4 regions of the Pseudomonas sp. 3A(2025) genome follow, and region 3 is predicted to be linked to each of the others. Evidence: predicted binding sites of a transcription regulator. Region 3 holds the regulator's gene; each other region holds the start of a gene.

Region 1 (5,938 bases), on a different contig from region 3:
GTGTTCGGGCAGCCGTTGCTGTCGGCGTCGCGAAACCTGCGTTTCAACCAGACCTCGCTGGCCATCGAGGCCGCCATCGCCGGGCAAGGTCTGGCCCTGGCCAGCGGTTTTTTCGTACAGGCCGATATCGAGGCCGGACGCCTGGTGCCCGTGCTCGACCAGGCACTGCACCTGGACGCCGGGTTTTATCTCGTCGCGCCGCGCAAGGCCCGGCGTCAGGCGCCCCTGGATCAAGTACGGCAGTGGTTGCTGGCGCAGGCTCGGGAGGTCGCACCGTTGTCACCGGATTGACGACAAAAATCCGCACAATAACGGTTGATTCCTTTATCGCCGGGCGTCGATGATAGCTCACCGCTATCAGCCGCTCGTTCAGGTCCGGCTGAAGCCCTGACCTGGAAAGGAATCCTGCCGACTTTGCCCTGCCTTTCAGGTGCCCGTATGTTCAAACCCACCCTGGCTCGCTGGCTCTCGATACGCCACTACCATCCGCTGATCTGGCGCCTGCTGCCCGCCATCGGCGCGCTGTCGCTATTGATCGGCCTGGGCGGCTATCTGCTGGTCAAGAACGCCCTGAGCCAGGATGCCGATGTGCAGCAGCGCTCACGCACGTTCATTGCCCGCACGATCGATCAGGTGCGCAATGAGGTGGGCCTGAACATCATCAACTACAGCAAATGGGGCGAGGCGTACAAAAACCTGCACATCAAGGTCGACAAGGTCTGGGCCGACGATCAGCGTAATGTCGGTGACATCCCGTTCGACCTGTATGGCTACAACGGCGTGCTGGTGATCAATGCCCAGGATCGTACGGTGTACGCGGTGATCGACGGCCAGGCGGCGAACGTGCAGGCCAGTGACTGGCTGCAAGGCGACCTGCACGCCTTGCTGGTGGCGGCGCGCGAGGCCGACCGCAACGACACCAGTGTCGTGCGGGCACTCAAGGTCGATGGTGTGGCCGCGCTGGCAGCGGCCTCGACGCTCACCCCCGGCTGGGACCCGACCATCGAGAAAACCCCGGGGCCGGCGTCGGTGATGATCTTTGTCTCGGTCCTGAGCCACGAAAAACTGGCACGCTTGAGTGAAACCTATGGCCTGCCGGAACTGACAGTGTCGTCACAGCCCCTGCCGGATCAACAATCGATGCCGTTGCTCGGCTCGCAGATTCAGCTCAACTGGACTCCGCCGACACCGGGCCTGTACCTGCTGCGCCAGACGTTGCCGCTGTTCATCGCCGGCGTGCTGGCGCTGATCGGCGTGCTGACGGTCTTGCTGCGCCACGCCATTGCGTCGGCGCGCCAGCTCGATGCGCAGTTCGCCGAGATTCGTCATCTGTCGCAGCATGACTTTCTCACCGGCCTGCCCAACCGCTATCGGCTCGATCAGTTTCTGACCCAGCACCTGCAAGGCAACGACGTCCAGCCGCTGGCCGTGCTGAGCCTGGACCTGGACGGCTTCAAGCCGGTCAACGATACCCTCGGCCATGCGGCGGGTGACCGGGTATTGCAAGAGGTCGCCCAGCGGCTGCGCACGCTGACACCGGTCGGCGCCATGGTTGCCCGCTTCGGCGGCGACGAGTTCGTCATGGTCTGGCCGAACGCGCCAGCGCTGGCGGACGTCGAGCATTTTTGCGCGCAGATCATCGAAGCCCTGCACTGCCCTTTCGACCTGCACAGCCGTCAGGTGTGTCTCGGCACCAGCATCGGCACCGCACTGGCGCCACAGCATGCCGACAATGCGGTGGAATTGCTGCGCATGAGCGACGTGGCGCTGTATCAAGCCAAATCGGCGGGGCGTAATACCTGGCGGGTCTACAGCACCGCGATGGAAACCCATCGCGGGCTGTAGGGGCGGCTGGGCGGCGGTCCGCTTTAGTCGCAAACCGCAGCGTCACCGTTCCCGGCTGAAGCCGGTCCTACCGTGTCAGAGCCGGAACTTGCTGACCAGACCGTTGAACGATACCGCCAGGCGCGACAGTTCCTGGCTGGAAGCGCTGGTCTGGTGGGCGCCGGCGGCGGTCTGGGTCGACAGGTCCTGGATGTTGACCAGGTTACGGTCCACTTCGCGGGCGACGTGGGCCTGCTCTTCAGAGGCGGTGGCGATCAGCATGTTACGTTCGTTGATCTGCGCGATGCTTTGCGCGATACGCTCCAGCGACTGACCGGTGGCCTGGGCCAACGATTGAGTGTTGCTGGCCAGGCTGCGGCTGTTACCCATGGCGCGTACGGCCTGGTCGGCGCTGCTTTGCACCGAGCCGATCATGGCTTCGATTTCGCCGGTCGACGCCTGGGTGCGGGCGGCCAGGGCACGGACTTCGTCGGCAACCACGGCAAAACCACGGCCTTGCTCACCGGCACGGGCGGCTTCGATGGCAGCGTTGAGGGCCAGCAGGTTGGTCTGCTCGGCGATGCCGCGAATCACGTCCAGTACCTTGCCGATTTCACGCACTTGACCGGCCAGCTCTTCGACCTGGGTGGTGGAGCTGGAGATTTCGGCGCTTACGGTGTCGATGGCCTTGACCGCATCGCGGGCCTGATCGCGACCGCTGGCAGCTTCTGCGCTGGTGGCTTTGGAGGCATCGGAGGTCGAAATGGCGTTGCGCGCGACTTCTTCGACCGCTGCCGTCATTTCGTTAACGGCAGTGGCGGCCTGCTGGATTTCATCGTTCTGGCGGGTCAGGCCACGGCTGCTTTCTTCGGTGACGGCATTGAGTTCTTCGGCGGCACTGGCCAGTTGGTCGGCGGCGCTGGCGATTTGCTGAATGGTGGTCTTCAGACCGCTCTGCATATTGCCCAGAGCCGTCAGCAATTGACCGGCCTCGTCACGGCGAGTACTGACGATAGGTTGGGTCAGGTCGCCACCCGCCACGCGCTGGGCGCTGGTCACGGCGGCAGCAATCGGGCCACTGATAAGGCGGCTGATGAACATGCCCAGGCCAAAGGCGGCCAGGAAAGCCACGACGATGCCGATGTAAAGGTTGCGCTTGGCAACGGTCTCTTGCTCCTCGGCGTCTGCTGCCCCTTCACCAGCCTGGCGGTTGTTGGAGTCGACCATGATGGTCAACTCATCAGTAATCCGGGTAAATGCCTGCAGCACTTCGCCATCGACCAGCGCTCGTGCACCGTTCAGGTCGCCAGCGTTCACCAGGCTCAGGGCACGGTCAATCAGCGCTTGGTAGGCCGGCCATTCGACTTCCATCTTGTTGCCGGCGGCGCGCTCGTCGTCGGCCAGCGGGGTGGCGCGGTACTGGGCGAAGGACTTTTCAGCCGAAGCACGGTTTTCACGCATACGCGTCAGAATGCGCTCGCGGTCAGCCTGCGGAGAATCGGCTGCGGCGGCCGACAACAGGCGGTACAGGTCGCGGTTCTGTGCCACGGTGCTGGTTTTGGTCTCGTTAGTCTTGCTCACCGACACCAGATTGTTGGCAAATACCTGCTTGAGGCTGTCTGAAAGCTCACCGATGCCGCGGCTACCAATCAGGCCCACGACCAGCGTGATGACAGCGCACAGCGCAAAGGAGGTGAGAAGCTTGGTCGATAGCTTGGCATCGTAAAACCAGTTCATGCTGAGTTCCTTCGAAAACTGTCGTGGGTAAACGGGCGTGTTGAATGACACGCCATCCGATCTCTATCGGCAGCAAACAGCCGTATTGGAGTTTTTCGCTGTTAATTTATGAAAATTTCAATCCATTCAGATAGAAGGCGCTTACTTGTCGAGCAGAAGCCTCCTGCATTCATCTAGGAAATTTTCACACTGCTCAGGTTAATATCGCGGGTTTTCCATGCCCGAGACCGATTCCGGATGTCCGCCCCACGCAGCCTTTCAAGCTCTGCCCTGCCCACTGTGCTTGCCGGCCCGATCCTGCGCCGCCAGGAAAGCGGGCGCCTGGTGATCTGGCTCGCGGGGTCACGACGTATCGACCTGACCTTGCGCCTGAGTTTTACCGATGCACAGGGCCAGGCCAGCCAGACCGATTACCCGCTGGACGGCGAGCGCTGCCAGGTGGTTGCCATCGGCGAGCATGCCTTTGTGCACTTGATCGACCTGAGCCTGGACACGCCGCTGCCGTGCGATACGCAGATCGACTACGACCTGTTGACCGACGATGCGCAGCCATCGATGGCCGACTGGGCGCCGCACCTGCTGTACCCCGGCGCAAAATTGCCCAATTTTGTGATCCGCAGCCGTATCGATCACATGTTGCATGGCTCGTGTCGCAAGCCGCATCACGACTCACTGGACGGCCTGTTGTGCGCCGACCGGTTGCTGGCCGGCGACCTGAAACCAGAAGAGCGCCCCGCCTTGCTGATGATGAGCGGCGATCAGGTGTATGCCGACGACGTTGCGGGCCCGACGCTGCGTGCCATTCATGCGCTGATCGAGCGCCTGAAGCTGTTCGATGAAAAGCTTGAGGGCGCGACGGTCGATGACAGCACCAGCCTGTACGCGCATGAGGCCAGCTATTACGAGCGCGCCGAATTGCTGCCGGCACTCAAGAGCAACGAAACCCTGCGCGAGCGCTTTTTCGGCGGCACCCGCAAACCGATCTTCACCAGCAGTAACGCCGGTAATCATCTGGTGACCCTGGGCGAAGTCATGGCCATGTACTTGCTGGTCTGGTCGCCGGTGCCCTGGACGCTGATCGACCCGGACCTGCCGGAGCTGACGCCCGAAGAGCAGAAGTGGTACGCCGAGGAACAAGGCATCATCGATGCGTTTTGCGCGAACCTGGGCGATGTGGCGCGGGTCATGGCGCACCTGCAATGCCTGATGATCTTCGACGATCACGACGTGACCGACGACTGGAACCTGTCGGCCAGTTGGGAAGAAACCGCCTACGGCCATCCTTTTTCCCGACGCATCATCGGTAATGCGCTGATTGCTTATCTGCTGTGCCAGGGCTGGGGCAACAACCCCGACGCCTTCAGCGGCCCGTTGCAACAGCTTCAGGCCTTGGGCCGCCAGGCCGAGAACGATAACGGCCTGCTCGACAGCCAGCCGCTGGACGCCCTGATCAACGAATTGCTGCGTTTCCAGCAGTGGCACTATGTGATGCCGACCGAGCCTGCGCTGGTGGTCCTCGACACCCGCACCCGCCGCTGGCGCGCCGAGTTCAACCTGGGCCAGCCCTCGGGCCTGATGGACTGGGAGGCCTTGTGCGAGTTGCAACAGGAGCTGCTCGACCACGACAGCGCAATCATTGTCTCGCCGGCCCCGGTGTTCGGCGTCAAGCTGATCGAGGCGATCCAGCGAATCTTCAGCTGGTGCGGGTTTCCGCTGCTGGTGGACGCCGAGAACTGGATGGCGCATCGCGGCGCAGCGCCGGCGATTCTGAATATCTTTCGCCACTCGCGCACACCGGGCAATTACGTGATTCTGTCGGGGGATGTGCATTATTCGTTCGTTTACGAGGTGCTGATCCGCAACCGCAAGGGCGCCCCGCACATCTGGCAGATCACCAGCAGCGGCATCAAGAACGAGTTTCCAAGGCGCTTGCTGGAGACCTTTGATCGCTTGAATCGCTGGCTATACTCACCGCGTTCTCCCCTGAACTGGTTCACCAAGCGCCGCCTGATGAAGGTCATGCCGCGCGTACCGGAGCACGGCAAGGCCGGTGAGCGACTGTGGAACTCGGCCGGGATCGGCCAGGTGTATTTCGATGCCAAAGGCCGACCGACGCGCATTTATCAGCTCAATGCCGACGGCACGCCGCCGACCTGTTTCGTGGAGCTGGATAAAGACCGGGATGGTCTGGATCGCCAATGGTCCACTGCACCCGGGCAACCGCACCGCTGAACCTTATGGTTCATTGCCCGGTCGATAAATGCTGACTGGCCAGGTATTTCTGGCACTGTTTCTGGAGATCATCCCCGTGCTATCGCATCCACGTATTGCCAGGCTCAACGCCTGGGGCGCCCACGGTTTTACTGCGACGGGCGTG
Region 2 (5,938 bases), on a different contig from region 3:
AGCGTCGAGCGGCTCGGCGCTTCGCGGGGAAACTTCAAGCGCGGGATGCCCATCGGCCACATCGCGTTGTTATCGGACTCGGCAACGCCCAGAAACACTTCACGACCGCTCTTGAACGTCAGCAACAAACGCGGCAGTGCAGGGTCGTCACGCAGCTTGTCCGCCTTGAGCAATGCCTTGCGCAGCGGCGCTTCGAACTTGCGGCAAAAGGTCGACAGTTCCTTGCCGTCATTGGTGTCGAGCACCTCAAGCCACAGGCTGCCGCATAGCGGATACGCCTGCAGGTGCTCAAGTAGCACACTGATACGGTCGGTTTCGGGCAATTCGACAAAGTCGCCGCGTGCCCACTGGCGCGGGAAAATCAGGCGATCAAAACGCTGGCCCTGCATCAGACGCCGGGCGCCTTCAGGCTCAAGGCAGATGAACTCGGCGCAGGCCGTGTCGGCTTTGGCCTTGGCATAACCCGCTACGTTCAAGCGAGCAGCGACGTCGGCTATTTCCGAGCAGACTTCGCTTTCAAAGCCGGGCCGGCAATGCATAAACAGCGTATTCATGGGCAATTCCAGAGACGGCGACGATCAAAGCCGCGCATGATAGCTGAAACAGGAACCTCTGACTCGGCTCAGGGGTCCACACCAACAGTACGGGAATTGGCGCACTGACCGTGTTGCGCCACCGATCAGGTTCCGATTTTTTCTCGGGACACCTGCTTACTGTTCAAGGAGCCATTTAATGCCCTCCCTCGATAGCCTGAAAAGCCTGAAAACGCTGACCGCCCATAACAAGACCTACCATTATTTCAGCCTGCCCGATGCTGCCCGCTCACTGGGCGATCTGGACAAGCTGCCGATGTCGCTCAAAGTGTTGCTGGAAAACCTGCTGCGCTGGGAAGACGACAAGACCGTGACCGGCGACGACTTCAAGGCGCTGGCCGCCTGGCTGCACGAGCGCCGCTCGGACCGCGAAATCCAGTACCGCCCCGCCCGCGTACTGATGCAGGACTTTACCGGCGTACCGGCCGTGGTGGACCTTGCCGCCATGCGCGCTGCCGTGGCCAAGGCCGGTGGCGACCCGCAACGCATCAACCCGCTGTCGCCGGTGGATCTGGTGATCGACCACTCGGTGATGGTCGACAGCTACGCCTCGGACGACGCCTTCAAACAGAACGTCGACATTGAAATGCAGCGCAACGGCGAGCGTTACGCCTTCCTGCGCTGGGGCCAGAGCGCATTCGACAACTTCAGCGTGGTGCCGCCGGGCACCGGTATCTGCCATCAGGTCAACCTTGAATACCTGGGCCGCACGGTGTGGACCAAGGACGAAGACGGTCGCACCTATGCCTTCCCCGACACGCTGGTCGGTACCGACTCGCATACCACCATGATCAACGGCCTGGGCGTACTGGGCTGGGGCGTTGGCGGTATCGAAGCCGAGGCGGCGATGCTCGGCCAACCGGTGTCGATGCTGATTCCGGAGGTCATCGGCTTCAAGCTCACCGGCAAGCTCAAGGAAGGTATTACCGCCACCGACCTGGTGCTGACCGTCACCCAGATGCTGCGCAAGAAAGGCGTGGTCGGCAAATTCGTCGAATTCTATGGCGACGGCCTGGCCGACCTGGCGCTGGCCGACCGCGCCACCATCGCCAACATGGCCCCAGAATACGGCGCGACTTGCGGCTTTTTCCCGGTCGATGACGTCACCCTGGATTACCTGCGCCTGTCCGGCCGCCCGGCTGAAACCGTCGAACTGGTTGAAGCCTACTGCAAGGCACAAGGCCTGTGGCGCCTGCCCGGTCAGGAACCGGCCTTCACCGACACCCTGGCGCTAGACATGGGTGAGGTACAGGCCAGCCTCGCCGGCCCCAAACGCCCTCAAGACCGCGTGCCACTGCCATCGGTTGCCCAGGCGTTCGATGACTTTCTCGGCCTGCAACTCAAGCCGACCCAGGTCGATGAAGGCCGCCTGGAAAGTGAAGGCGGCGGTGGCGTGGCCGTGGGCAATGCCGAGCAAGTGATCGACGGCACCGAATATGAATACAACGGCCAGAGTTATCGCCTGAAAAACGGCGCGGTGGTCATCGCCGCCATCACGTCTTGCACCAACACCTCCAACCCCAGCGTGATGATGGCCGCCGGGCTGCTGGCCAAGAAAGCCGTCGAAAAAGGCCTGAAGCGCCAGCCGTGGGTGAAAAGCTCGCTGGCCCCCGGCTCCAAGGTGGTCACCGACTATTACGAAGCGGCCGGGCTGACGCCGTACCTCGACAAGCTGGGTTTCGACCTGGTGGGTTATGGCTGCACCACCTGCATCGGCAACTCCGGCCCGCTGCTGGAGCCGATCGAAAAGGCTATTCAGCACTCGGACCTGACCGTCGCCTCGGTGTTGTCCGGCAACCGCAACTTCGAAGGCCGGGTGCATCCACTGGTCAAAACCAACTGGCTGGCCTCGCCGCCGCTGGTGGTGGCTTACGCCCTGGCCGGTAACGTGCGCATCGACATCAGCCGCGAGCCACTGGGCGAAGGCAGCGACGGGCAGCCGGTGTACCTGCGCGATATCTGGCCCAGCCAGAAGGAAATCGCCGACGCGGTACTCAAGGTCGACACCGCCATGTTCCACAAGGAATACGCTCACGTGTTCGAAGGGGATGCGCAGTGGCAGGCCATCGAAGTGCCGCAGGCCGCGACCTATGTCTGGCAGGACGACTCGACCTACATCCAGCACCCGCCATTCTTCGAAAACATCGCCGGTCCCTTGCCGGTCATCGAGGACATCCACGAAGCACGGATTCTGGCCCTGCTTGGCGATTCGGTGACCACCGACCATATCTCCCCGGCCGGTAACATCAAGACCGACAGCCCGGCAGGCCGTTATCTGCGCGAACAAGGCGTCGAGCCCAAGGACTTCAACTCTTACGGCTCGCGACGCGGCAACCACGAAGTGATGATGCGCGGCACCTTCGCCAATATTCGTATTCGCAACGAAATGCTCGGCGGCGAAGAAGGCGGCTACACCCTGCACGTGCCCACAGACGAAAAACTGCCGATCTACGATGCGTCGATGCGCTATCAGCAAGAAGGCACGCCGCTGGTGATCGTGGCCGGTCAAGAGTACGGCACCGGCTCCAGCCGCGACTGGGCGGCCAAAGGCACCAACCTGCTGGGGATCAAGGCGGTGATCGCCGAAAGCTTCGAGCGCATTCACCGTTCCAATCTGGTGGGCATGGGCGTGCTGCCCTTGCAGTTCAAGACACCGCACACCCGCAAGAGCCTGGGCCTGACCGGCAAGGAAACCCTGGCCATCAGTGGCCTGAGCCAGGCAGAACTGCATCCGGGCATGAGCCTGACGCTGGACATCACCTTTGAAGACGGCCGCCAGCAAAGTATCGAGCTGCTGTGCCGCATCGACACCCTCAATGAAGTGGAATACTTCAAGGCCGGTGGCATTCTGCACTACGTGCTGCGCCAGTTGATCGCGGCCTGAGGAGCGGGTCCGTCACGGGTGCAAACCGGTGACGGGCCTTTTCCTGTATCTCCCCTGTCCCGCTAGAATCGCCTGCTTTGCATTCAGGTGATTCTCATGACCGCAACACGCTGGACAGCTTTGGCCATGCTCAGCCTGGGCTATGGCATTGCGCTGTATCACGGTCAGCTTGAGCCTGCCGCGCTGGGTGCGATCGGGCTGCTGCTGATTGCAGCCTTCGCCGTGCACCCGGCCCGACCGGCAGCCATACGCTGGCTGGGCCACGGCCTGTTCATCGTCACCGGCCTGGCCCTGGCGCTGCACGCGCTACCGGGCTTCAATAATGCGCCGCTCATGGCGCTGACGCGCTCAAGCCCTGAGTCAACGCCCTTCATCACCTACTGGAATCTGGACAAGCCCTTGATCGGGCTATGGATCCTGCTGGCCTGCCCATGGCTCTTGCCAAGCGTCGACCCGGTTCGCGCACTCAAGGTCGGCGCAGCGGCAACACTACTGGTCACCAGCCTGTGCCTGGCACTGGCCTGGGCACTGGGCGTTACGACCTGGGCACCCAAGTGGCCGCCTTACAGCGTGTGGTGGCTGCTCAACAACCTGCTGCTGGTGAGCCTGACTGAAGAGCTGTTTTTTCGGGGTTATCTACAAGGCGCTTTGCAAGGTGCGCTGCAACATTACTGTCATCGATGGTCGGCTAGAGGCATACTGCCAGTTACCATTGCCGCCCTGCTGTTCGGGCTGGCTCATATTGGCGGCGGTTGGACCTGGGTGCTGCTGGCCAGCCTGGCCGGTGTCGGCTATGGCATTGCCTGGCGTCATGGCGGATTGTGGGCGGCGGTCAGCGTGCACTTCAGTCTGAACCTGGTGCATTTCATCCTCTTCGCCTACCCCATGCTGGCACGCTGAGTATTGATCACCGGCAACGCTTATGTTCATTTACGTGATCGACACCTCAATTTACTGCACCTCGTGCCGATAACTCGCCAAAGCCTTATTGGATCGAAGGATCGAATACCCATGCGTAATAATCAGCCTATCACTCAGCGTGAGCGGACATTTGCAGCACAACAACGGTTGATTTCCACAACCGATACCAAAGGCGTAATCACCTACTGCAACGAAGCCTTTCAACAGATCAGCGGCTTTAGCCAACTGGAACTGCTCAAGTCTTCGCACAACCTGGTCCGTCACCCCGATGTCCCGCCTGCGGTGTTCGAACACATGTGGGCCACCCTGAAAACCGGCCAGCCATGGATGGGGATCGTCAAGAACCGTTGCAAGAATGGCGACCATTACTGGGTCAACGCCTATGTGACGCCGATTCTGGAAAACGGCAAGGTCATCGGCTACGAGTCGGTACGCGTCAAACCCACCGCCGAGCAAATCCGCCGCGCCCAGGCCCTGTATGCACGCCTCAATGGTGGCAAATCTGCCGTGCCGAGCCGCGACAAGTGGCTGCCGGTGCTGCAAGACTGGGTGCCATTCATCCTGATCAGCCAGATCGGCTTTTTGATCGGCGTCTGGCTCAACTCCTGGTGGGGCTTCATTCTCGCCGCCGCCCTGTCGGTGCCGCTGGGCCTGCTTGGCCTGAGCTGGCAGCAACGCGGCATCAAGCGCCTGCTGCGCCTGGCCGAACAGACCACCTCCGATCCGCTGATCGCACAGATGTATACCGACAGCCGCGGCCCGCAAGCGCGCCTGGAAATGTCGATCCTCAGCCAGGATGCACGTCTGAAAACCTGCCTGACTCGCCTGCAGGACACTGCCGAGCACTTGAACCTGCAAGCCGAGCAGTCCAATGCCCTGGCTAACGAAAGCTCTGCAGGCCTTGAGCGCCAGCGCGTCGAAACCGAACAGGTGGCCGCTGCCATCAATGAAATGGCGGCCACTACCCAACAAGTGGCCAGCCACGTACAAAGCGCAGCCGACGCTACGCAACAGGCCAATGAACTGACCCGTCGCGGTCGCGACATTGCCGGCGAAACCCGCGAAGCCATTCAGCGCCTGTCGACCGCCGTCGGCGAAACCGGCCTGACCGTGACCCAACTGGCCCGCGACAGCGACGAAATCGGCGGCGTCGTCGACGTGATCAAAGGCATCGCCGACCAGACTAACCTGCTGGCCCTCAACGCCGCGATCGAAGCCGCCCGCGCCGGCGAAATGGGCCGCGGCTTTGCCGTGGTGGCCGACGAAGTGCGCCAACTGGCACAACGCACCACCGAATCCACCGGGCAGATTCATGGCCTGATCGCCAAACTGCAACAAACCGCCAACAACGCCGTACAAACCATGAACGCCGGCCATCGCCAGGCCGAAGAAGGCGTGGCCCGCGTACTGGAAGCCGATCAGGCCCTGGTCGGCATCAGCGAAGCGGTGGCCAACATCACCGACATGGCCACCCAGATCGCCGCTGCCACTGAACAACAAAGCTCGGTGGCCGATGAGATCAGCCGCAATATCTCCAATA
Region 3 (5,938 bases):
CGGCGCGTTATGTGCTCAAGTACGGCGCGCAGAACATCGCACTGGTGAGCATGGACAGTTTTCGCATTGGCGCCCAGGAACAGCTCAAGACCCTGGGGCGGATTCTCAATGTACCGGTCACCCACGTCGACCCGGGCCAGTCGCTGGCCCAGGCACTGGAACCGTTGATTCGCAAGCGCGTCGTGCTGATCGACACCGCCGGCCTGCAAGCCAGCGACCCGGCGCTGCGCCTGCAACTGGAAAGCCTGGCCGGGCGCGGGATTCGTTCACGTAACTACCTGGTGCTGGGCACTACCAGCCAGAAGCAGGTGCTGACGGCGGCCTATCACAGCTACAAGCGCTGTGGCCTGGCCGGCTGCATCCTGACCAAGCTGGATGAAACCGCAAGCCTTGGCGAAGTGCTGAGTCTTGCAATCAGTCACGAATTGCCCGTGGCCTATCTGACCGATGGGCCACGTATTCCTGATGATCTGCATTTGCCGCGTCGTCACCAGTTGGTGAGCCGGGCAGTCAGTGTGCAGATGCAGGATGAGCCGAGCGAAGAGGCCATGGCCGATATGTTCGCCGACCTGTATCACACCCCTGGCAAGCAGGTGGGGTAATTGATGGAAACGATTGGAAAGTCCCTGCATCTCTGGTCTGCCAGGCATTGTTCGTCCGCGAACGTGCAGTCCGTAATGTGGTTTCGGTCTACGCATGACAAGGTAATGAAATAACATGGGCAGCATGCATCCCGTACAGGTTATCGCCGTGACCGGCGGCAAAGGTGGCGTCGGCAAGACCAACGTGTCAGTGAATCTCTCACTGGCGCTGGCCGAGCTTGGGCGACGCGTCATGCTGCTCGATGCCGACCTTGGCCTGGCCAATGTCGATGTCCTGCTGGGCCTGACTCCCAAGCACACCCTGGCCGATGTCATCGAAGGCCGCTGCGAGCTGCGCGATGTGCTGTTGCAGGGTCCTGGCGGTGTGCGCATCGTGCCGGCCGCCTCCGGTACCCAGAGCATGGTGCATCTGGCGCCTGCCCAGCATGCCGGCCTGATCCAGGCGTTCAGCGAGATTGGCGACAACCTCGATGTACTGGTCATCGACACCGCGGCCGGCATTGGCGAATCGGTGGTCAGTTTCGTGCGCGCAGCGCAGGAAGTGCTGCTGGTGGTGTGCGACGAACCGACCTCGATCACCGATGCCTATGCCCTGATCAAACTGCTCAATCGCGATTACGGCATGAACCGCTTTCGGGTTTTGGCCAATATGGCCCAAAGCCCCCAGGAAGGACGCAACCTGTTTGCCAAACTGACCAAGGTTACCGACCGTTTCCTTGATGTGGCTCTGCAGTACGTCGGCGCCGTTCCCTATGATGAGTGCGTACGCAAGGCCGTGCAGAAACAGCGCGCCGTCTACGAAGCATTCCCGCGTTCCAAGTGCGCTCTGGCGTTCAAGGCCATTGCCCAGAAGGTCGATACCTGGCCTCTGCCGGCCAACCCGCGCGGGCACCTTGAGTTCTTCGTCGAACGGCTTGTTCACCAGACCAGCGCAGCGGGACCTGTTCAATGACAGCCAGCGGTTATCAGATGTACAGCAAGGCTTCCAGGAATTCGCAGTACGAACTGATCGAGCGCTATGCGCCGTTGGTCAAGCGTATTGCCTATCACCTGCTGGCACGGTTGCCCGCCAGTGTGCAGGTGGAAGATCTGATCCAGGCCGGTATGATCGGCCTGCTGGAAGTGTCGACCAAATACGATTCGAGCAAAGGCGCCAGTTTCGAGACTTATGCCGGTATTCGCATTCGCGGCGCGATGCTCGACGAGGTGCGCAAAGGTGACTGGGCGCCGCGTTCGGTGCACCGAAATACCCGTATGGTCAGTGACGCGATCCGCAGCATCGAAGCAAAAACCGGCCGCGACGCTAAAGATCATGAGATTGCTGCCGAACTCCAGTTAAGTCTGGATGATTATTACGCTATCTTGAACGACACCTTGGGCAGCCGCCTGTTCAGCTTCGACGACCTTTTGCAGGACGGCGAGCATGACGGGTTGCACGAGGATGGCGCCAGCGCTTCGCTGGAGCCGTCGCGGGACCTTGAAGACGAGCGCTTCCAGGCCGCGCTGGCCGATGCCATCGCCAATCTGCCGGAGCGTGAGCGTCTGGTGTTGGCGCTGTATTATGACGAAGAGCTGAACCTCAAGGAGATCGGTGAGGTCCTGGGGGTCAGCGAATCACGGGTTAGCCAGTTACACAGCCAGTGCGCCGCGCGTTTGCGAGGGCGTTTGGGGGAGTGGCGCGCGCGCTGACCGGCTGTGCAAGGCGTCATGTGTCGAGTACCCAGACAAGGCAGGAGCCTGTCAGCAAACCCTTGGGGGAGCTGTTTCAGGCGCTTTGGCCGTGTCCATGTGCCCGGTATGTGAAGGCTGCAAACGGTCAGTAATGTGCTGTGCCAGTATTGAGTGAACAGCGGGTCCGGGAGCCGGGCTCGTTCAGGACTGCTTGGAGGTCGAATTGGACAAGAACATGAAAATCCTCATCGTTGATGATTTCTCAACGATGCGGCGGATCATAAAAAACCTGTTGCGTGATCTGGGGTTCACCAACACCTCGGAAGCCGATGATGGCCTGACCGCGCTGCCGATGCTGCAAAGCGGCGGTTTCGATTTTCTGGTCACCGACTGGAACATGCCCGGCATGTCCGGCATCGACCTGTTGCGTCAGGTGCGCCAGGACGAACGTCTGAAGAACATCCCGGTATTGATGGTGACCGCCGAGGCCAAGCGCGAGCAGATCATCGAGGCAGCCCAGGCCGGTGTTAATGGCTATGTGGTAAAGCCTTTCACCGCCCAGGTACTGCAAGAAAAGATCGAAAAGATCTTCGAGCGCGTCAATAGCTGATGCATGCCGCGAGGGCGCTATGGACAACAACGATTCACTGGGTGACTTCGAGTCGACCCTGAAGAGACATGCGCATGAGCTCGTCGCCAGCCTTGAAAAAGGCAAGTTCGGCGATGCAGTGCAATTGATCCATGAGCTCAACCAGACCCGCGACCGCGGCCTGTATCAGGAAGTGGGCAAGCTGACGCGCGAATTGCACAGTGCGATCGTCAACTTCCAGATCGATCCGCATATGCCGCAAGCCGAAGAGGTGTCGCAGATCACGGACGCCACCGAGCGCTTGTCGTATGTTGTGCGCCTGACCGAAGGTGCGGCCAACCGCACCATGGACCTGGTGGAGCAAAGCACGCCGTTGATGAACAGCCTCAGCGACGATGCCAAGACCTTGAGTGCCGATTGGGGGCGTCTGATGCGCCGCGAGATCGGTGCCGCAGAGTTTCGCGAGCTGGCCAAGCGCGTTGAGAGCTTTCTTTCTCGAACCGAAAAGGAAAGCCACAGCGTGGCGACCAACCTCAACGATATTCTGCTTGCTCAGGACTACCAGGACCTGACCGGTCAAGTGATCAAGCGTGTCACGCAACTGGTCACGGAGGTTGAGAGCAATTTGCTCAAGCTGGTGTTGATGGCCAGCCATGTCGATCGCTTTGCCGGCATCGAACATGATCGTGAAGCACTGTTGGCGGAAAATAATCCGAAAAAAAATCTCGCCCAAGGTGAAGGTCCGCAAATTCATGCCGATAAACGGGAAGATGTCGTTTCCGGTCAGGATGATGTGGACGACTTGTTATCGAGCCTCGGCTTCTAGGTCTTGACGGTTAATTTTAGGGAGCACCCCCATGAGCTTCGGCGCCGATGAAGAGATCCTTCAGGATTTTCTGGTAGAGGCCGGCGAGATTCTCGAGCAATTGTCCGAACAGCTGGTCGAGCTTGAAAGTCGACCCGATGACGCAGACTTGCTCAACGCAATTTTTCGCGGTTTTCACACTGTTAAAGGGGGCGCCGGCTTCCTCCAGCTGCATGAGCTGGTGGAGTGCTGCCACATTGCCGAGAACGTGTTCGACATCCTGCGCAAGGGTGAGCGGCGCGTAGACTCTGAATTGATGGACGTGGTCCTCGAGGCACTGGACACCGTCAACAGCATGTTCGGCCAGGTGCGCGAGCGTAGCGACGTTACGCCTGCCACCCCCGAATTGCTGGCGGCACTGGCACGTCTGGCCGACCCGCAGGCTGCCGACGAGGCGCCTGCTGCGCCGGAACCTGTGGCTGCTGCGCCCGTGGCCGCCGTTGCAGAGCCTGAAGCACCGGCGCCAGACGATGAAATCACTGACGACGAGTTCGAGCGCCTGCTCGATTCGCTGCATGGTGCCAAGTCCGATGCGGTGGCTGCGTCAGCGCCGGCACCTGCGCCGCAAGTGCCTGTGCCGGCCAGCGATGAAATCACCGATCACGAATTTGAAGCACTGCTCGATCAGTTGCATGGCAAGGGTTCGTTCGACGCCAGTGTGGCTTCTGCATCGACGGCCAGTGCTGCGCCTGCGCCCGTCTCGGCGCCTGTACCGGCAAGCGACGAAATCACCGACGACGAGTTCGAAGCGCTGCTCGACCAGTTGCACGGCAAAGGCTCGTTCGACGCTGACAAGGCTACGCCCGTGGCTGCCAGCGCCCCGGCTGTCGCGATTGCCAAGGCTGAAACAAAGCCCGAAACCAAGCCGGCTTCGGACGAAATCACCGAACACGAATTCGAAAACCTGCTCGACCAGTTGCATGGCAAGGGCAAGTTCGAGCCGGATGCAGTGGCTGCGGCCGTGTCTGCAGCGCCTGCGCCAGTGGCCAAAGCTGCTGCTCCGGCGGCGGCTGCGGCACCGGTTGCCAAGCCTGCTGCTGCGCCTGCCGCACGTTCTGCGGCACCGGCTCCCGCGCCCGCCCGTGCGGCCCCTGCCGCTGCGGAAAAACCGGCTGCGGTCGAGTCCGAAACCACGGTGCGCGTCGATACTGCGCGCCTGGACGAGATCATGAACATGGTCGGCGAGCTGGTACTGGTGCGTAACCGTCTGGTGCGCCTGGGGCTCAACAGCGGCAACGAAGCCATGTCCAAGGCGGTGTCCAACCTCGATGTGGTGACGGCCGACCTGCAAACCGCGGTCATGAAGACGCGCATGCAGCCGATCAAGAAGGTCTTCGGTCGCTTCCCGCGACTGGTTCGCGACCTGGCGCGGCAGCTCAAGAAAGAAATCAACCTGGAGCTGGTCGGCGAAGAAACCGACCTCGACAAGAACCTCGTCGAGGCGCTGGCCGACCCGCTGGTCCACTTGGTGCGTAACGCGGTGGACCACGGTGTGGAAACCCCCGAAGAGCGTGAAGCCTCCGGCAAGCCTCGCGGCGGCAAGGTGGTTCTGTCTGCCGAGCAAGAGGGCGACCATATCCTGTTGTCGATCTCCGACGACGGCAAGGGCATGGACCCGGCAGTGCTGCGTGCCATCGCCGTCAAGCGCGGTGTGATGGACAAGGATGCGGCCGACCGCCTGAGCGACACCGACTGCTACAACCTGATCTTCGCGCCGGGGTTCTCGACCAAGACCGAGATTTCCGATGTGTCGGGACGCGGTGTGGGCATGGACGTGGTGAAAACCAAGATTTCCCAGCTCAACGGCTCGATCAACATCTACTCGACCAAGGGTCAGGGCTCCAAGATCGTCATCAAGGTGCCGCTGACGCTGGCAATCATGCCGACGCTGATGGTCATGCTGGCCGACCAGGCCTTTGCCTTCCCGCTGGTCAACGTCAACGAGATCTTCCACCTCGACCTGTCGACCACCAACGTCGTCGATGGCCAGGAAGTGGTGATCGTGCGCGACAAGGCCTTGCCGCTGTTTTACCTCAAGCGCTGGCTGATCCGTTCGGCCGCCTATGAAGAACAACGTGAAGGCCACGTGGTGATCCTGACGGTGGGCACTCAGCGTATCGGCTTTGTGGTCGACCAGTTGGTCGGTCAGGAAGAAGTGGTCATCAAGCCGCTGGGCAAGATGCTGCAAGGTACGCCGGGCATGTCGGGCGC
Region 4 (5,938 bases), on a different contig from region 3:
GCAGGGTATCGGCGCTGGTGGATTTTCTGGTGCGCGAGCTGGGTGCCGTCAAAAACGACCAGGCTTAGAAATCGACCGTGCCGGAGAACTTCACCAGCCGTGGCTCGCCCTGGGTCAGGTAACCGCCGTTGGCCGAGGCCCAGTAGTTCTTGTCGGTGATGTTTTCCACGTTCACGCGCAAGGTCAGGTCCTTGTACGCACGGAATTTGTAACGGGCACCTGCATCGAAACGGTTCCAGGTCGGCAGGCTGAGGTTATTGGCCTGGTCGGCGAACTGGCCACCGGTGCGCAGCATGCGGCCATTGAGCGCCAGGCCTTCGACGCCCGGCACATCCCAGTCGACGCTGGCGTTGAGCTGGAAGGTCGGCACGCCAATGGCGTGGTTGCCATCGTTGATGCCACCTGCCGTACCGTTCAGTTCGGAGCTCATGCGCGTGCCACCGGCCATCAGGCGCAGGCCTTCGACCGGTTCGCCGAACACACTCAGCTCGATACCCTTGTTGACCTGCTCGCCATCGCGCACATACAACGCTTGCGCCGAATCGACGTAGCCATCGGTGGGTTTCTCGATACGGAACACACTCAGGTCAGCGCCGAAGCTTTGCAGGTCCAGCTTGATCCCGGCCTCCAGTTGCTTGGTGCGGCCCGGCGGGAAGGCCTGGCCGAGGTTGGTCACTGTGCCCGATGCAACCGGGCCCTTGGCCAGGCCTTCGATGCGGTTGGCGTACAGCGAAACGGTCCCAAGCGGTTTGTAGACGATGCCGTACACCGGTGTGGTGATCGACTGGTCGTAGATCGAGTTGCGGCTGCCGTCGTTGTTGCCATAGGCGACACCATTGAGCGTGGTGCCGTCATAGCTGTAGTTCTCGACGCGCAATTGCTGGCGGCGCAGGCCGTAGGTCAGCAGCAACGTGTCGTCGAACAGGCCTACGGTGTCGGAAATCGCCAGGCTGCGGTTGCGGGTCTTGCCGGTCACGCCTGGATCGCCCATCTCGCCGCCGGTCAGCGACACCGAGGTCGGTATCGGCAGGTTGACCTTGTTGTAGATACTGGTGTTGCCGGCGGTCGAGCGATAGAACACATAGGCGTTCTCTTGCTGGGTCCAGATCGTCGAGGCGCCGATTGCGATCTGATGGCTGATCGGGCCGGTTTGCAGACGGCCATTGAGGCCGGCGCTGAAGGTAGTGTTGTCTTCGTTGTGCGGAATTTCCGAGCCGCCGATGGTCGCGCTGCCGCCGTTGCCCACCAGGGCCGGCGTGCCGTAAATGCCGGTTTCACGGGTGTGCTTGACGCCGCCGGCTAGGTACGCAGTCCAGTTTTCGCTCAGGTCCCAGTCGCCACGCATCATGCCGAAGGTGTCTTCGGTCTCGGTATAGGTCCAGTTCTGACCATAGTTATGACTGGCATCGGGTGCGGTCGGCACCTGCGTGGCCGTGCCGAGTTGCACGCTGTTGCGCAGGTGGTTGACGCGCTGCTTCTGGTAGCCGAAATCCGTGGAGGCGCGGAAACCTTCGCCGCGATAGTCCAGCCCGGCAACGAACAGCTTGGTACGTTGATCCTGATCGTCGATGGCAGTCTCGCCTTCGCGCTGGCTGAGGTTGACCCGCGCGCCAAAGCGGTTGTCTTCCCCGAACCGCTGACCCAGATCCAGGTGCTCGCCAATCCGGCCATCGGTGCTGATGTCCTGGGTGTAACGGCGCGTCGGCGTGTCGCCGGCACGCTTGGGCTGCAGGTTGACGCTGCCGCCCAGGCCGCTGCCGGTTGGGCTGACGCCATTGATGAAAGCGTTCGGTCCCTTGAACACTTCAACACGCTCGACGGCATCGGTGGACAAGATCTGCCGTGGCAGCACGCCATACAGGCCGTTGTAGGAAATGTCGTCGCCGCCCAACGGCAGCCCACGAATGATAAATATCTGCGACTGGTTGCCAAAGCCGAACGACTGACGCACCGACGGATCATTGAGCAGCACATCGCCCACGTCTTCAGCCTGCTGGTCTTCGATCAGTTTCGAGGTGTAGCTGGTCATCTTGAACGGCACGTTCATGCTGTCCTGATTGCCCAGCACGCCCATTTGCCCGCCGCGGGCTACCTGACCACCGGCAAAGGCTTCAGGCAGGGTATTGGAATTGGTTTTGACGGCGCTGGCGTTGACGTCGGTAGCGCCCAGTTCGACAACCTGATCGGTGGCGTGGGCCATGAGGCTGGCAGAACAGCACAGAGCAAGCAGGGTCGGGCGGGACGGGAAAGAGAAGGCCATGGAGCGATGTACCTGGGAAAGAGTGATGAGCGCCTCCCTGGCAACGCGGACTCTTCTCAAAGGCGAAATACTGATAGCCGCTTTTGAGAAGCATTCCTATCAAATCACAGTTTTTTCACATCTGGTTACACCTTCCATCGGAAAGCTCTGCCCCAACCCTTTCAGGCTTATTCAAAACCCAAAAATGCAAAAACCCGCCGAGGCGGGTTCTTTGCACATGACCATTCCAACTCCCTGTCGGTAGCCATCCTGGCAATGGTCGATCATCCATGATCACCGTGGCGCTTCCTTGGCTACGGCTGTTGGATCCCATCTTACGAGCATGACCTGATGCCGCAAATGGCTGAATGCCGCCACGCCGTGTAAGCCTTTGACCATTAGCCAAAGGTAGTAGCAAAAAGGCATGAAAAATTTCGTGACCAAACGCTCAATTCTGGTCACGATGGGCCGACAGCGTAAATAACAATAACAAGCGAGGTCGATGCCATGAGCATGCGCCATCTTTCCATCAGTCGGCGGTTGTGGTTGATTCTGGTCGTCTGTGTCCTGATGCTGTTTATCCTCGCCGCCGCGCTGCTCAAACAGATCCATGACGATCTGTACCTGGCCAAAGCGCAAAAAACCATGCATGTGGTGCAGACCGCCAGTGGCCTGCTCAATCATTACCACGGCCTGGAAACCGCCGGCACCCTCACCCGCGAGGCTGCGCAACAGCAGGCGCTGGCGGCGATTCGCGGGCTGCGTTACGACCAGAACGACTACTTCTGGATCAACGATCTGCGCCCCGTCATGATCATGCACCCCATGAACGCCAAGCTTGAAGGCCAGGACCTGTCGGGCATCAAGGACCCGGACGGCTTTGCGCTGTTCAACGAGATGGTCGCGGTGGCCAAGCGTCAGGGTTCCGGGATCATCGATTACCGCTGGCCCAAGCCCGGCGCCAGCGAGCCGGTGCGCAAGACGTCCTATGTGCAGTTGTTCGCGCCTTGGGGCTGGATCATCGGCTCTGGCGTGTATGTCGATGACGTTGCCGCCGAGTTTCAGGGGCAAGTCATCAAGGCCGCCCTGGTCTGCCTGGCGATCAGCGTGCTGATGGCGTTGCTGGTGATCGTGATTGTGCGCAGCATCGTGGTGCCTTTGCGGGCGGCGGTGCAGGCTATGGCCAATGTGGCTAGCGGCGAAAGCGACCTGACCCGCACTCTGGAAACCCAGGGCAGCGATGAAATCACCCTGCTGAGCCAGCATTTCAATACGTTTATTGCCCAGTTGCGCCATGTGATCAGCCAGTTGCAGCAGTCGGCCGTGGCGTTGGGTGACGCCTCAAGAGACATGGGCAGCAGCGCCGAGCAGGCACAAGCACGCAGCCAGCAGCAGTCGCAACAAATGGAGCTGGTGGCCACAGCGGTCAATGAGGTCACCTACGGCGTGCAGGATGTGGCACGCAATGCCGAGCATGCGGCCAGCGAAATGCGCAGTGCCGAGTCCGAAGCACAGCAGGGTCTGGTCAATATCGACGGCAGCCTGCGTCAGATCCAGCAGTTGTCCGCCACCATCGATCAGGCCGTCGAGGTCATGCGCACCCTGTCGGCCGAGAGCACGCAGATCGGCGGCGTACTGGAGGTGATCAGCTCGATTGCCGAGCAGACCAACCTGCTGGCCCTCAATGCCGCCATCGAGGCGGCACGTGCCGGTGAACAGGGCCGCGGCTTTGCCGTGGTTGCCGACGAAGTGCGCCTGCTGGCCCAGCGCACGCAGAAGTCCACGGCACAGATTCAAGGCATGATCGAGCGCTTGCAGCATCACTCCAATGCGGCCGTAAAAGTCATCGGCGAGAGCAGTCGCGCCTCTGACCTGACGCTGGAGCAGGCCAATCTGGCTGGCCAGAGTCTGACCTCGATCAGCCAGGCGCTGCGCAACCTCAACGGCCTCAATGCCTCGATTGCCAGCGCCACCTTGCAACAATCGCACGTGGTCGACGACATCAACCAGAACGTCACCCAGACCGCACAACTGTCGCAAGGCACTGCATTGGCCGCCGAACAGTCGAGCAGCGCGAGCCTGAATCTGGCGCGTTTGAGCGAACAACTCAACGGCTGGCTCAAACCCTTTCGGGTTTGATCTATCGACCGGAACCAGATTGACGATTACCCCTCAAATGGCAATCGTCTGGCGGGCTGGAGCTTAATCAATGCGTACTTTGACACTGGCAGGAAAGACCGTCCCGGCACTGGGCCAGGGCACCTGGCACATGGGCGAAAAAAATCATCAGCGCTCGGATGAAATTGCCGCGCTGTGCCTGGGCATCGAGCAAGGCCTGACCCTGATCGACACCGCCGAGATGTATGCCGACGGCGGCGCGGAAGAAATCGTCGGCCAGGCCATCGCCGGCCAGCGCGACAAGCTGTACATCGTCAGCAAGGTTTACCCGTTCAACGCCAGCAGTCAGGGCATTCCCAAGGCCTGCGAAGCCAGCCTGCGGCGCATGCACACCGATTACATCGACCTGTACCTGCTGCACTGGCGGGGCCAGTACCCGTTGTTCGAAACCGTGCAGGCCTTCGAGCGCTTGCGCGAGCAAGGCAAGATCGGCGCCTGGGGCGTGTCGAACTTCGATGTCTCGGACTTGCTGGAACTGGACGATCCGCGCTGCGTGACCAATCAGGTGCTGTACAACCCGTCGCAACGCGGCATCGAATTCGACCTGATTCCCTGGGCGGCCAACCGTCACCTGCCGTTAATGGCCTACTGCCCTATCGGCCAGGGCGGCGATCTGCTCTGGCACCCTGCCCTGCAGGAAGTCGCCCGGCGCCATAACGCCACGCCCGCGCAGATCAGCCTGGCCTGGGTACTGCGCCAGGACAATATGATTGCCATTCCCAAGGCCATGAACCCGGACCACATCCGCCTGAATGCGGCCGCCGCCGACATTGTGCTCAGTGCGCAAGACCTCGCCGACATCGACCGCGCCTGGCCGGCACCGTTGCGTAAGCAACGGCTGGAGATGGTGTAGGAAATGTCTTGAAAACCAACCCTTGTCATGAAAGCGGATTTGCGCCAACAATGTAGAGAATCATTCTCACATACACGGCTGCCATGTCTGCACTCGACTCCTCTTCCCTGCATCACCTCTACCAGCAACACCACGGCTGGCTGAATAACTGGCTGCGCGCACGGCTGGGGAATTCGAGCGATGCGGCGGACCTTGCCCAGGACACGTTCGTGCGGGTGCTGACGGCGCGCAATGTCGAGGCGATTCGTGAGCCGCGCACGTACCTGAGTGCGATTGCGCGGGCGTTGATGATCGACAAGTTTCGCCGCCGGGCGGTAGAGCAGGCGTATCTGGATGCCTTGATGTTGCGCCCTGAACCGCTGGATATTTCGCCGCAGACGCGGCTGTCGATCATCGAAACGCTGACAGCGGTAGACGCCATGCTCGACGGGCTGGGCGAGCGCACCCGGTCGATTTTTCTGGCAGTGCAACTCGAAGGCCTGAGCTATGCCGCCATCGGCGAGCGGCTGGGTGTGTCGGTGACGACGGTGAAAAAACACATGATCCGCGCCATGACCGAGTGCCTGTTGCTGGTGGAGGACTGAGCGGTGCTTGATCGCAAGGTGCTTGAAGCCGCCGCCACCTGGTATGTACAGCTCAGTGCCGCCGCGCCGGGTCAGGCCGACCGC

The links. The regulator FliA, encoded in region 3, starts transcription of late flagellar genes. The targets are predictions, from matches to a motif close to CTAAAGTTTNNNNNNNNNNNGCCGNTAA.
Region 1: ACYP2A_RS31630 (methyl-accepting chemotaxis protein) is a predicted target of FliA. The motif match lies at 3,625-3,652, and genes of this name have one in related genera.
Region 2: ACYP2A_RS21930 (methyl-accepting chemotaxis protein) is a predicted target of FliA. The motif match lies at 4,423-4,450, and genes of this name have one in related genera.
Region 4: ACYP2A_RS21675 (methyl-accepting chemotaxis protein) is a predicted target of FliA. The motif match lies at 2,687-2,714, and genes of this name have one in related genera.

What each region holds. Positions count from the first base shown of each region.
Region 1 is NZ_BAAILM010000116.1:9,914-15,851, forward strand. Features, by position in the region: gene gcvA (transcriptional regulator GcvA) at 1-291, shown strand, start outside; gene ACYP2A_RS31625 (diguanylate cyclase domain-containing protein) at 439-1,845, shown strand; gene ACYP2A_RS31630 (methyl-accepting chemotaxis protein) at 1,921-3,561, opposite strand; gene ACYP2A_RS31635 (alkaline phosphatase D family protein) at 3,799-5,793, shown strand; gene pcsA (phosphatidylcholine synthase) at 5,822-5,938, shown strand, end outside.
Region 2 is NZ_BAAILM010000062.1:66,264-72,201, reverse strand. Features, by position in the region: gene rlmM (23S rRNA (cytidine(2498)-2'-O)-methyltransferase RlmM) at 1-554, opposite strand, end outside; gene acnA (aconitate hydratase AcnA) at 733-3,477, shown strand; gene ACYP2A_RS21935 (CPBP family intramembrane glutamic endopeptidase) at 3,574-4,377, shown strand; gene ACYP2A_RS21930 (methyl-accepting chemotaxis protein) at 4,489-5,938, shown strand, end outside.
Region 3 is NZ_BAAILM010000030.1:47,598-53,535, reverse strand. Features, by position in the region: gene flhF (flagellar biosynthesis protein FlhF) at 1-602, shown strand, start outside; gene fleN (flagellar synthesis regulator FleN) at 718-1,554, shown strand; gene fliA (RNA polymerase sigma factor FliA) at 1,551-2,291, shown strand; gene ACYP2A_RS11080 (chemotaxis response regulator CheY) at 2,509-2,883, shown strand; gene ACYP2A_RS11075 (protein phosphatase CheZ) at 2,903-3,688, shown strand; partial or broken gene ACYP2A_RS11070 (chemotaxis protein CheA) at 3,720-5,938, shown strand, end outside.
Region 4 is NZ_BAAILM010000062.1:4,400-10,337, reverse strand. Features, by position in the region: gene ACYP2A_RS21680 (TonB-dependent receptor) at 65-2,260, opposite strand; gene ACYP2A_RS21675 (methyl-accepting chemotaxis protein) at 2,747-4,378, shown strand; gene ACYP2A_RS21670 (aldo/keto reductase) at 4,449-5,270, shown strand; gene ACYP2A_RS21665 (sigma-70 family RNA polymerase sigma factor) at 5,354-5,854, shown strand; gene ACYP2A_RS21660 (FecR domain-containing protein) at 5,858-5,938, shown strand, end outside.